Regions from separate parts of the Kineococcus rugosus genome, predicted to be linked through region 1. Evidence: riboswitches for the same ligand, from Rfam matches in the RefSeq annotation. Region 1 holds a riboswitch; each other region holds the start of a gene.

Region 1 (2,186 bases):
TGGAGGCCAGGTCGAGGTTGCCGTTGCGGAGGAACTCGTTGGCCTTGTTGCTGCCCTGCGACTGCTCCCACTGCACGGTCAGGCCGGCGTCCTCGAGGATCTTCTGCTCGCGCACGACGAGGCTGAGGGGGTTGTAGAGGGCGTAGTCGAGGCGGACCCGGTCGCCGCCGCCGGACCCGCTGCTCGCGGTGGGGGCGGCGCTGCCGGAGGAGGACTCGCCCTGCACGCAGCCGGCCGCGGTGAGGGCGAGGGAACCCAGGCCGAGGCCGAGCAGGGCGCGACGGGTGGTGGTGCGGGGCAGCGTGGACACAGTTCTCCCGGGGGTGCGGTGGTGGGGGGTGCGCGGGGGGTCGTTCAGGCGGTGCGGGGGACGCCGAGCAGGTCGAGCAGCTCGACGCGCAGCCGGGCGGTGGCGGCGTCGGCGCGGTCGCGGGGGCGGGGCGCGTCGACGACGAGGTCGCGCACGACGCGGGCACCCGCCTCGTCGTCGTTCCCGTCCTTGCCGAGCACCAGGACGCGGTCGGCCAGGTGCAGCGCCTCGTCGACGTCGTGGGTGACGAACACGACCGTGGCCCCGGTGCCGCGCTGGACCTCGTCGAGCAGGTCCTGCATGCGCAGCCGGGTGAGGGCGTCGAGGGCGGCGAACGGCTCGTCGAGCAGCAGGACGCCGGGGCGGCGGACCAGCGCCCGGGCCAGCGCGGTCCGCTGGGCCATGCCGCCGGAGACCCGCCGCGGCCGGTGCCCGGCGAAGTCCTCCAGGCCGACGACCTCCAGCCAGCGCAGCACCTCCTCGCGCCCGGCGGCGCGGGCGGTGCCGCGGGGCAGGCCGAAGGCGACGTTCCCGGCGAGGTCGCGCCAGGGCAGCAGGCGCGGTTCCTGGAACACGACGGCGGTGCGGGGGTGGACCCCGCGGACGGGCTGCCCGGCGACCTCGACGGTGCCGGCCGACGGGGTGTCCAGGCCGGCGACGAGCCGCAGCAGCGTCGACTTCCCGCAGCCGGAGGCGCCCACGAGCGCCACGGTGCTGCCTGCCCGCAGGTCCAGGTCCAGCGGCGCGAGCACGCGGTGCCCGCCGAAGGAGCGGCTCACGCCGCGCAGCCGCACGCCGGCGGCGTCGACGCGGGTGGCGCCCGGGGCGGACGCGGACGCGGTGGCGGTGGGTGTGGTCGTCACGCGATCTCCTCCATCGGTCCCGGCATGAGCACCACACCTCACGGGGAGGCGGTTGCTGCGGCGTCGACGAGCCAGGTCTCTCGGCCGCTCTGGATGGTGGGCACACTGTAGGCCAGCCACGGGGGTGGTGCCGAACGGGTCGCCGGACCGGGGCGCCTCCGGCACCCTGTCGGGGTGGTCGACCGCCTGCCCTCGCCCGAGGCCGTGGCCCTGCACGGGCCCGTGATGATGCACCAGCACTGGGACGACCTCGCGTTCCTGCACTGGGCCGTGGACCCCGCCCGGGTCGCGCCGCTCATGCCGCCGGGGGTCCGCCCCGACGTCCTCGACGGCGCCACCTACGTGGGCCTCATCCCCTTCACCCTGCGCGGGGCCGGGCCGGGACGGCGGGGCAGCGTCCCGTACGCGGGAACGTTCCTGGAGACGAACGTGCGGTTCTACTCCGTGGACGACGAGGGCCGCCGGGGGGTGGTGTTCGCGAGCCTGGACGCGAGCCGGCTCGCCGTCGTCGTCGGCGCGCAGCTGGCGTTCGGCCTGCCCTACCGCTGGTCGTCGATGCGCCACGCGGTGCGCGTGCGGGACGGGGCGCGGGAGCTGCTGTGGACGTGCCGGACCCGCGCGGGGGTGCGCAGCCGCGTCGCCGTCCGCGAGGGCGCACCGGCCGTCGACGACCTCGGGGTGTTCCTCACGTCGCGGTTCGGGCTGCACGCGCAGCACCTGGGCCGCACCTGGTGGATCGCCAACGAGCACGAGCGGTGGCCGCTGCGCTCGGCCGAGGTCCTGGAGCTGGACGACGGGCTGGTCGCGGCGGCGGGGTTCGAGGTGGCCGGCCCGCCGGACCACGTCGCGTTCGCGCGGCGGGTCACGACCCGCTTCGCGCTGCCCCGGGAACTGGGGCGTGAGACGGTGCGTTGACCACCGCGTACCGTCCCCGGAACCAGGAGAGGACCGCCGCCGCCGATGTGCGACGACGATCACGACGACCCTTCAAGTACCTGCGCGAGCACCCCGCC
Region 2 (2,186 bases), on a different contig from region 1:
AGCGGACCCAGCGGATCCCCGGGTGCTGCTCGAGGTGCTCGGCCAGCCGCAGCGCGGTGGCCGCCGAGTGCCGCACCCGCAGGCTGAGGGTCTCCAGGCCCTTGGCGAGGGTCCAGGCGTTGAACGGGCTGAGCGTCGGGCCGGTGTGCCGGGTGAGTTCCCGGAACCGGCCGTCGATGAACTCCGCGGTCCCCAGGACGGCGCCGCCCATGACCCGGCCCTGCCCGTCGATGTGCTTGGTCGCCGAGTAGACGACGACGTCGGCCCCGAACTGCAACGGGTGCTGCCCCACGGGCGAGGCGAAGGCGTTGTCCACGACGACGGTCGCGCCCGCCGCGTGCGCGAGCTCGGTGACCGCGGCGATGTCCACCAGCGTCTGCATGGGGTTGGCGGGCGTCTCGAAGAACACGGCCTGCGTCGGCTGCGCGAGCGCGGCCTCCCACTGGGTGAGGTCCTCGCCGTCGACGAACACCGTCTCCACGCCCCAGCGCGGCAGGATCTCGTCGAGGACCACGAAGCAGGAACCGAACAGGCTGCGGGCGGCGACGACGCGGTCCCCGGCGCCGAGCAGCGCGGCGAGGGCGTAGAACACCGCGGACATCCCGCTGGCCAGGCCGTAGCAGGCCTCGGCCCCCTCCAGCTGCCGCAGGCGCTCGGTGAAGACCGACACCGTGGGGTTCCCGTAGCGGGAGTAGACGAACCGGTCGACGTCGCCGGTGAACGCGGCCTCGGCGTCGGCGGCGGTCTCGTAGACGTAGCCGGAGGTCAGGTACATCGCCTCGGCGGTCTCCTCGAACGGCGACCGGGCCAGACCGCCGCGGACGGCGGTGGTGTCCGGCCGCCAGTCCCGGCTCACGACTGCTTCCAGGGCAGCCCGGCCGCCCGCCACCCCGAGCCGCCGCGGTGGCCGTCGGCGTCCAGCGGTCCCTCGAAACCCTCCAGGACGTTGAAGCTGGTGATGCCCGCGGCGGTGGCCGTCTCCGCCGCGGCGACCGACCGCTGCCCCGAGCGGCACAGGAAGACGGCCGTGCGGCCGGCCTGCGGGGTGATGCCCGCCGCGGACAGCTCGGTGAGGAACCGCCCGGGGTCGACGGGCAGCCACGAGACGAGGACGGGTTCGGCGCCCGGGCCGGCCGGGACCCCCACGAACCGCCACTCGGCCTCGGTGCGGACGTCCACCAGGACGGCGGCCGGGTCGTCCCGGACGAGTTCGAAGGCCTCACGCGGGGTGAGGTCGCCGGCGTAACCCACTGTTCCTCCCATCGGTCCTGGCATGAGCACCCCCGTGCGGGGGTTGCTGCGGCGTCGACGAGCCAGGTCTCTCGGCCGCTCTGGATGGTCCGGTCAGCGTAGGGCATCGACGGCGGCGGCCGTGACCGGACGACCACGGCCGGTCCGGGGAAGCGGGGTCGGGGGTCAGAGGAAGCGGTGCATGACGTGCAGGCCCACGTACCCGTGCTCGGGGTGGTCGAAGGCCTGCGGCACGGTGCCGACGACGCGCATCCCCAGCGACTGCCACAGCGCGACGGCGGCGGTGTTCGTCTCGACGACCGCGTTGAACTGCATGGCCAGGAACCCCTGGTCCCGCGCCCAGCCCAGCACGTGCTCCCCCAGCGCGCGGCCCACGCCCCGGCCCCGCGCGGCGGGGGCGACCATGAAGCTCGCGGTCGCGACGTGGGCGCCGCGGCCCGGGCGGTTCGGGCCCGACCGCGCGGTGCCCAGGACCACGTCGCCGTCGACCGCGACGAACGTCGCGTCCGGCGGCGGCGTCACCCACAGCCGCCGGGCCCGCTCGCCGGTCAGGCCCGCGGGGTAGGCGTACGTCTCGCCGTCGGCGACGATCTCGTCGAAGAACGGCCAGATCTGCGCCCAGTCGTCGTCGGCGTGCTCGCGGATCCGCACGGCGCCGCTCACGCGGCGGGGGTCCGCAGCAGCGCGTCGGCCAGCGCCGACCAGGACAGCAGCGCGCACTTGACCCGCGCCGGGTACTTCGCGACCCCGGCGAGGGCGACGGCGTCGCCGAGGACGTCCTCGTCGCCGGGGTCGGCGCCGCGGCTGGTGAGCATCTGCTGCACGGCCTCGCGCAGCGGGCCGACCTCCTCGACGGGCCGGCCCACGACGAGGTCGTGCAGGACCGACGCCGAGGCCCGGCTGATGGAGCAGCCGGCCGCGTCGTAGGAGACGTC
Region 3 (2,186 bases), on a different contig from region 1:
GTAGAACAGGACGTCGTAGTCGCCGGATTCCTGCAGGGCGTTGGTGTCGGCCGTCGTGCCCTGCTCCAGCTGCAGGTCGATGCCGACCTCGCGCACCTGCTGCTGCACGAGTTCCAGGACCGCGGAGGTGGGCTGCCAGAACGTGACCGTGAAGGTGAGTTCCTGCCCGTCCCTGGTGCGGACGCCGTCCGGGCCCTCCACCCAGCCGGCCTCCTCGAGCAGCGCCTCCGCGCCGTCGACGTCGCGGGCCAGGACGCCGGAGTCGTCGGGGGCGGACGGGGTGGAGGCCGAGACGGCGGCGCTGACGGCCTCGTCGCCGGGGTTGAGGAGGGTGGCGAGCTGGGCGCGGTCGATCGCCTTCGACAGCGCCCGGCGCACCCGCTCGTCGGCGAACAGCGGCCGCGACTCGTTGGGGAAGAAGTTGTACGGGATGCCGGGGTTCGCGCGCCGCTGCGTCCAGAACCCGCCGCCGTCGAACTGCGGCAGGTCCTGGGAGGCGATGCCGGTGGTCGCGTCGATCTGCCCGGACTGCAGCGACCCGGTGCGGACGCCGGCCTCGGGGACCACCCGGTAGGTGATGGAGTCCAGGTACGCCTCCCCGGGGTGCTTCGCCCCGGACGGGGCCCAGTCGTACCCGGTGCGCTTGTCCAGGACCGTCTCGGAGTCCCTGGCGTAGCTGCCCACCACGAACGGGCCGGACCCGACGAGGGTGGTCCCGTCGCAGCGGGTCGCCGGGTCGGCGGTGGTCGTGGCGACGGACAGCAGGCCCAGGGACATCGTGGAGGTGGCCTGCAGGAACTGGGCGCTCGGCTGGGAGAACGTGACCACCGCCGTCCGCGCGTCGGGCGTCTGCGTCCCGGTGTACCCCTGCAGGTACGTCGACCCCAGCGACGCCTTGGCTCCCAGCGCGACGATGCCGTCGAGGTTGGCCTTGACGGCCGCGGCGTCGACGGGGGTCCCGTCGGAGAACGTCGCTCCCTCGCGCAGGTGGAACGTGAACGTCGTGGCGTCGGGGCTGACCTCCCAGGACTCCGCGAGCCAGGGCGCGATGTTCCCGTCGAGGTCCTGGACGGTGAGGGAGTCGACGAGCTGGCGGCCGATGTTCAGGGCGTCGTTGTTGCCGACCTGCTGCGGGTCGATGCACCCGGAGTCCACGGAGATGGCGAAGGTCAGGTTCCCGCCGCTGACGGGTGTGGTGGCGGCCGGGTCCTCCGCGCTGCTCCGTCCCCCGCTGCACGCGGTGAGGAGGAGGGCGGCGGTCAGGGGGACGGCGAGCAGGGGCGTGCGGGTGCGCAAGGGGGCTCCAGGGGAACGACGGGGGGACGACGGGGGGGGGGACGCAGCCACCGGCGGGGTGGGTGCGCGGCGGCGCCGGGAACGTCCCCGGTGCGCCGGTGGAGGCGGTTCAGCGACAGCCGGTGGAACCCGTCAGGCAGAAGTCGACGATGCGACGCAGCACGGCGACGTGGGACGTGCGGTCCACGGGAACTCCTCCATCGTTCCTGGCGGAAGCACCCGCGCCCGTTTCCGGGGGGTTGCTGCGGCGTCGTCGAGCCAGGTCTCTCAGCCGCTCTGGATGGTGTGCCGTTCCACCATAGGGGTCGGGGTGCCGATCCTCAACCCCTGCCCCCCCAACGGTTCCGGGGACGACGAGAACCCCTCCGCGCGTGGCCGCGGAGGGGTTCTCGGTGGACTCGGCCGGCCGGGGTCGTCGGCCCCGGGTCCGGTGGGTCAGCCGGCGGCGACGGGTTCGGCCGCCGACGGGAGCTCGGCGCGCACCGTGCGGGCCGCCTCCACCAGGTGCCGCAGCGACTCCGTGGTCTCGGCGTACCCGCGGGTCTTCAGCCCGCAGTCGGGGTTGACCCACACCTGCCGCGCCGGGACGGACGCGACGGCGGCGCGCAGCAGGCCGACGACCTCCTCCGCGGACGGCACGCGCGGGGAGTGGATGTCGTACACGCCCGGCCCGATGCCGCGGGCGAACCCGGCGGCGGCGATGTCGGTGAGGACCTCCATGCGCGAGCGCGCGGCCTCGATGCTGGTGACGTCGGCGTCGAGGCCGTCGATCGCCTCGATGACCTCCCCGAACTCCGAGTAGCACAGGTGGGTGTGGATCTGGGTGGCGTCGGCCGCACCGGCGGTGGCGAGGCGGAACGAGGCGACCGACCAGTCGAGGTAGGCCGCCT
Region 4 (2,186 bases), on a different contig from region 1:
TCACGCCGCCGAGGACGCCGGCCGGTGCGGTCAGGTGGCCGAACCCGCTCCAGTCGAAACCCTCCCCCGTCACCACGGCCCCGCCGAGGGCGGCGCCGTGCCCGGCGAGGAACTTGCTGGCCGAGTGCACGACGACGTCGGCCCCGTGCTCCAGGGGGCGCAGGAGGTAGGGCGTGGCGAAGGTGTTGTCGACGACGAGGGGGACGCCGTGCCGGTGCGCGACGGCGGCGACGGCGGGCAGGTCCAGGACGGTGTTCTTGGGGTTGGCGACCGACTCGGCGAAGAAGGCGCGGGTGGTGGGGCGCACGAGCCGCTCCCAGTCCTGCGGCCCGGCGGCGAAGTCGACCGCGATGCCCAGCCGGGCGAAGTTCTCCAGGAACAACCCGCGGGACCCCTCGTACAGGTCGGCGGCGGCCACGAGGTGGTCCCCGGCACCGAGGATCCCCAGGAGCGCGACGGTGAGGGCGGCCTGCCCGGTGCCGAGCAGGACGGCGTCGGTGCCGCCCTCCAGGACGGCGAGCCGGCGTTCCACCGCGGCCGTCGTCGGGTTCGCCATCCGCGTGTAGACGTACCCGTCGTCCTCCCCGGCGAAGCGGGCCCGGGCCTGCTCGAAGTCGTCGAAGACGAACCCCGCGGTGAGGTGGACGGGGGTGACGCGGGCGCCGGTCACGGGGTCGGGTTCAGCCCCGGCGTGGACCTGCTGGGTGGCGAAGGACAGGGGGGTGTGCGGGACGTGCGGCATCGCGGGACCTTCCGGGAGCGGTTTCGAGGACGTCGGGGCGGTCAGGCCCGACAGGTCGTCCCGGCACCGCGCAGCAGGTCGATCACGAGACGTCGCGTCAGCGGTGCGTGCTCCATCGGGGTTCCTCTCCCATCGGTCCTGGCGGGAGCACCTACCCGGGAGGGCGGTTGCTGCGGCGTCGACGAGCCAGGTCTCTCGGCCGCTCTGGATGGCTCCCCCAGTGGAGGGCACGCGACGCCGACCTGTCAAGCGCTTCACACGATCGGGGGCGGCGGAACCCGGTGCCCTCGACGAACCCGCCGGCGTCGTCACCCCTCACCGGGCTCGCCCGCCGGAGAGGACGTCGAGCACGGCGACGAGCCGCGCCCGCCCCTCAGCGCCGTCGCACCCGGATCGGGCCCTTCGCGGTCGAGGGGTCGACGACGCGACCGCCCTGGGTGATCTCGGCCTCGCCGGCGGCCACGAGCCGGCGCGCGGCGGACCGCGCCGGTTCCACCAGCCCGCGCCAGTCGTCGTCACCGCCGACGGCGCGGGCCACCTCGCTGGGGCAGACGGTCTTGGAGGGACCCCGCTCGTCGAGCAGCCGGCGCAGCGTCGCCTCGAGGTCGGCGTCGAGGTCCTTCGACGACCGGGCCCGGCGGCGGCAGGCGTCGGAGCAGTACTTCACCGCGTCCCAGTCGCGCTCCCACTTCTTGCGCCAGGTGATGGTCCGGCCGCAGACGGCGCAGTCCTTGGCGGCCGGGGTCGCCGCCCGGGTCGTCCTGCGTGTGGGCACGGCCACCTCCTCCGGCGCCCAACGTGACACACCTCGGGTGCGTCCGCGACGGGAGCGGGCTAGGTTGGCCCCTGACACTTGCACGTTCAACGACTCGGGAGGCCCCAGTGAGCGACGTGAAGCTCGCGATCGTCTACTACTCCGCCACCGGCACGGTCCGGACGATGGCCGAGAGGCTCGCCGCCACCGGCGAGCAGGCCGGCGCGGAGGTCCGGCTGCGCCAGGTCCAGCGCCAGCCCACCGGCGGGGAGAAGGCCGCCACCGACGAGCAGGCCGCCGAGGCCGAAGCGGGCAGGGGCGCTCCGGGCGTCACCGCCGAGGACGTCGTGTGGGCCGACGCGGTGCTGTTCGGCTCCCCCACCCGCTACGGCAACATCGCCGGGCAGCTGAAGACCTTCATCGACTCCCTCGGCCCGCAGTGGGCCCAGGGCCAGCTGGCCGACAAGGTCTACGCCGGCTTCACCGCCTCCCAGACCGCCCACGGCGGCCAGGAGACCACCCTCATCGCGCTGTACAACACGATCTACCACTTCGGGGGGATCATCGTCCCGCCCGGCTACACCGACGGTTCGAAGTTCGTCGACGGCAACCCCTACGGCGTCAGCCACGTCACCGGCGGCGCCAACGACATCCCCGTCGGCGACGTCACGAACACCGCGCTGGACCACC

The links. A riboswitch is a leader RNA that binds a small molecule or an ion and turns the genes downstream of it on or off. The one in region 1 is predicted to bind S-adenosylmethionine.
Region 2: it holds a riboswitch for S-adenosylmethionine, as region 1 does, so the genes downstream of both, ACRYM6_RS02740 (rhodanese-like domain-containing protein) here and ACRYM6_RS06215 (ABC transporter ATP-binding protein) in region 1, are expected to answer to the same signal.
Region 3: it holds a riboswitch for S-adenosylmethionine, as region 1 does, so the genes downstream of both, ACRYM6_RS16820 (ABC transporter substrate-binding protein) here and ACRYM6_RS06215 (ABC transporter ATP-binding protein) in region 1, are expected to answer to the same signal.
Region 4: it holds a riboswitch for S-adenosylmethionine, as region 1 does, so the genes downstream of both, ACRYM6_RS04090 (O-acetylhomoserine aminocarboxypropyltransferase/cysteine synthase family protein) here and ACRYM6_RS06215 (ABC transporter ATP-binding protein) in region 1, are expected to answer to the same signal.

What each region holds. Positions count from the first base shown of each region.
Region 1 covers NZ_JBJLSJ010000008.1:72,088-74,273, reverse strand. The annotation lists gene ACRYM6_RS06220 (aliphatic sulfonate ABC transporter substrate-binding protein) at 1-310, opposite strand, end outside; gene ACRYM6_RS06215 (ABC transporter ATP-binding protein) at 355-1,104, opposite strand; SAM riboswitch class I at 1,181-1,273, opposite strand; gene ACRYM6_RS06210 (YqjF family protein) at 1,348-2,088, shown strand.
Region 2 covers NZ_JBJLSJ010000003.1:148,128-150,313, forward strand. The annotation lists gene ACRYM6_RS02735 (O-succinylhomoserine sulfhydrylase) at 1-856, opposite strand, end outside; gene ACRYM6_RS02740 (rhodanese-like domain-containing protein) at 853-1,251, opposite strand; SAM riboswitch class I at 1,257-1,342, opposite strand; gene ACRYM6_RS02745 (GNAT family N-acetyltransferase) at 1,417-1,914, opposite strand; gene sufU (Fe-S cluster assembly sulfur transfer protein SufU) at 1,911-2,186, opposite strand, start outside.
Region 3 covers NZ_JBJLSJ010000030.1:32,698-34,883, forward strand. The annotation lists gene ACRYM6_RS16820 (ABC transporter substrate-binding protein) at 1-1,296, opposite strand, end outside; SAM riboswitch class I at 1,491-1,583, opposite strand; gene metE (5-methyltetrahydropteroyltriglutamate--homocysteine S-methyltransferase) at 1,732-2,186, opposite strand, start outside.
Region 4 covers NZ_JBJLSJ010000005.1:95,557-97,742, forward strand. The annotation lists gene ACRYM6_RS04090 (O-acetylhomoserine aminocarboxypropyltransferase/cysteine synthase family protein) at 1-742, opposite strand, end outside; SAM riboswitch class I at 852-957, opposite strand; gene ACRYM6_RS04095 (DUF3253 domain-containing protein) at 1,116-1,517, opposite strand; gene ACRYM6_RS04100 (flavodoxin family protein) at 1,625-2,186, shown strand, end outside.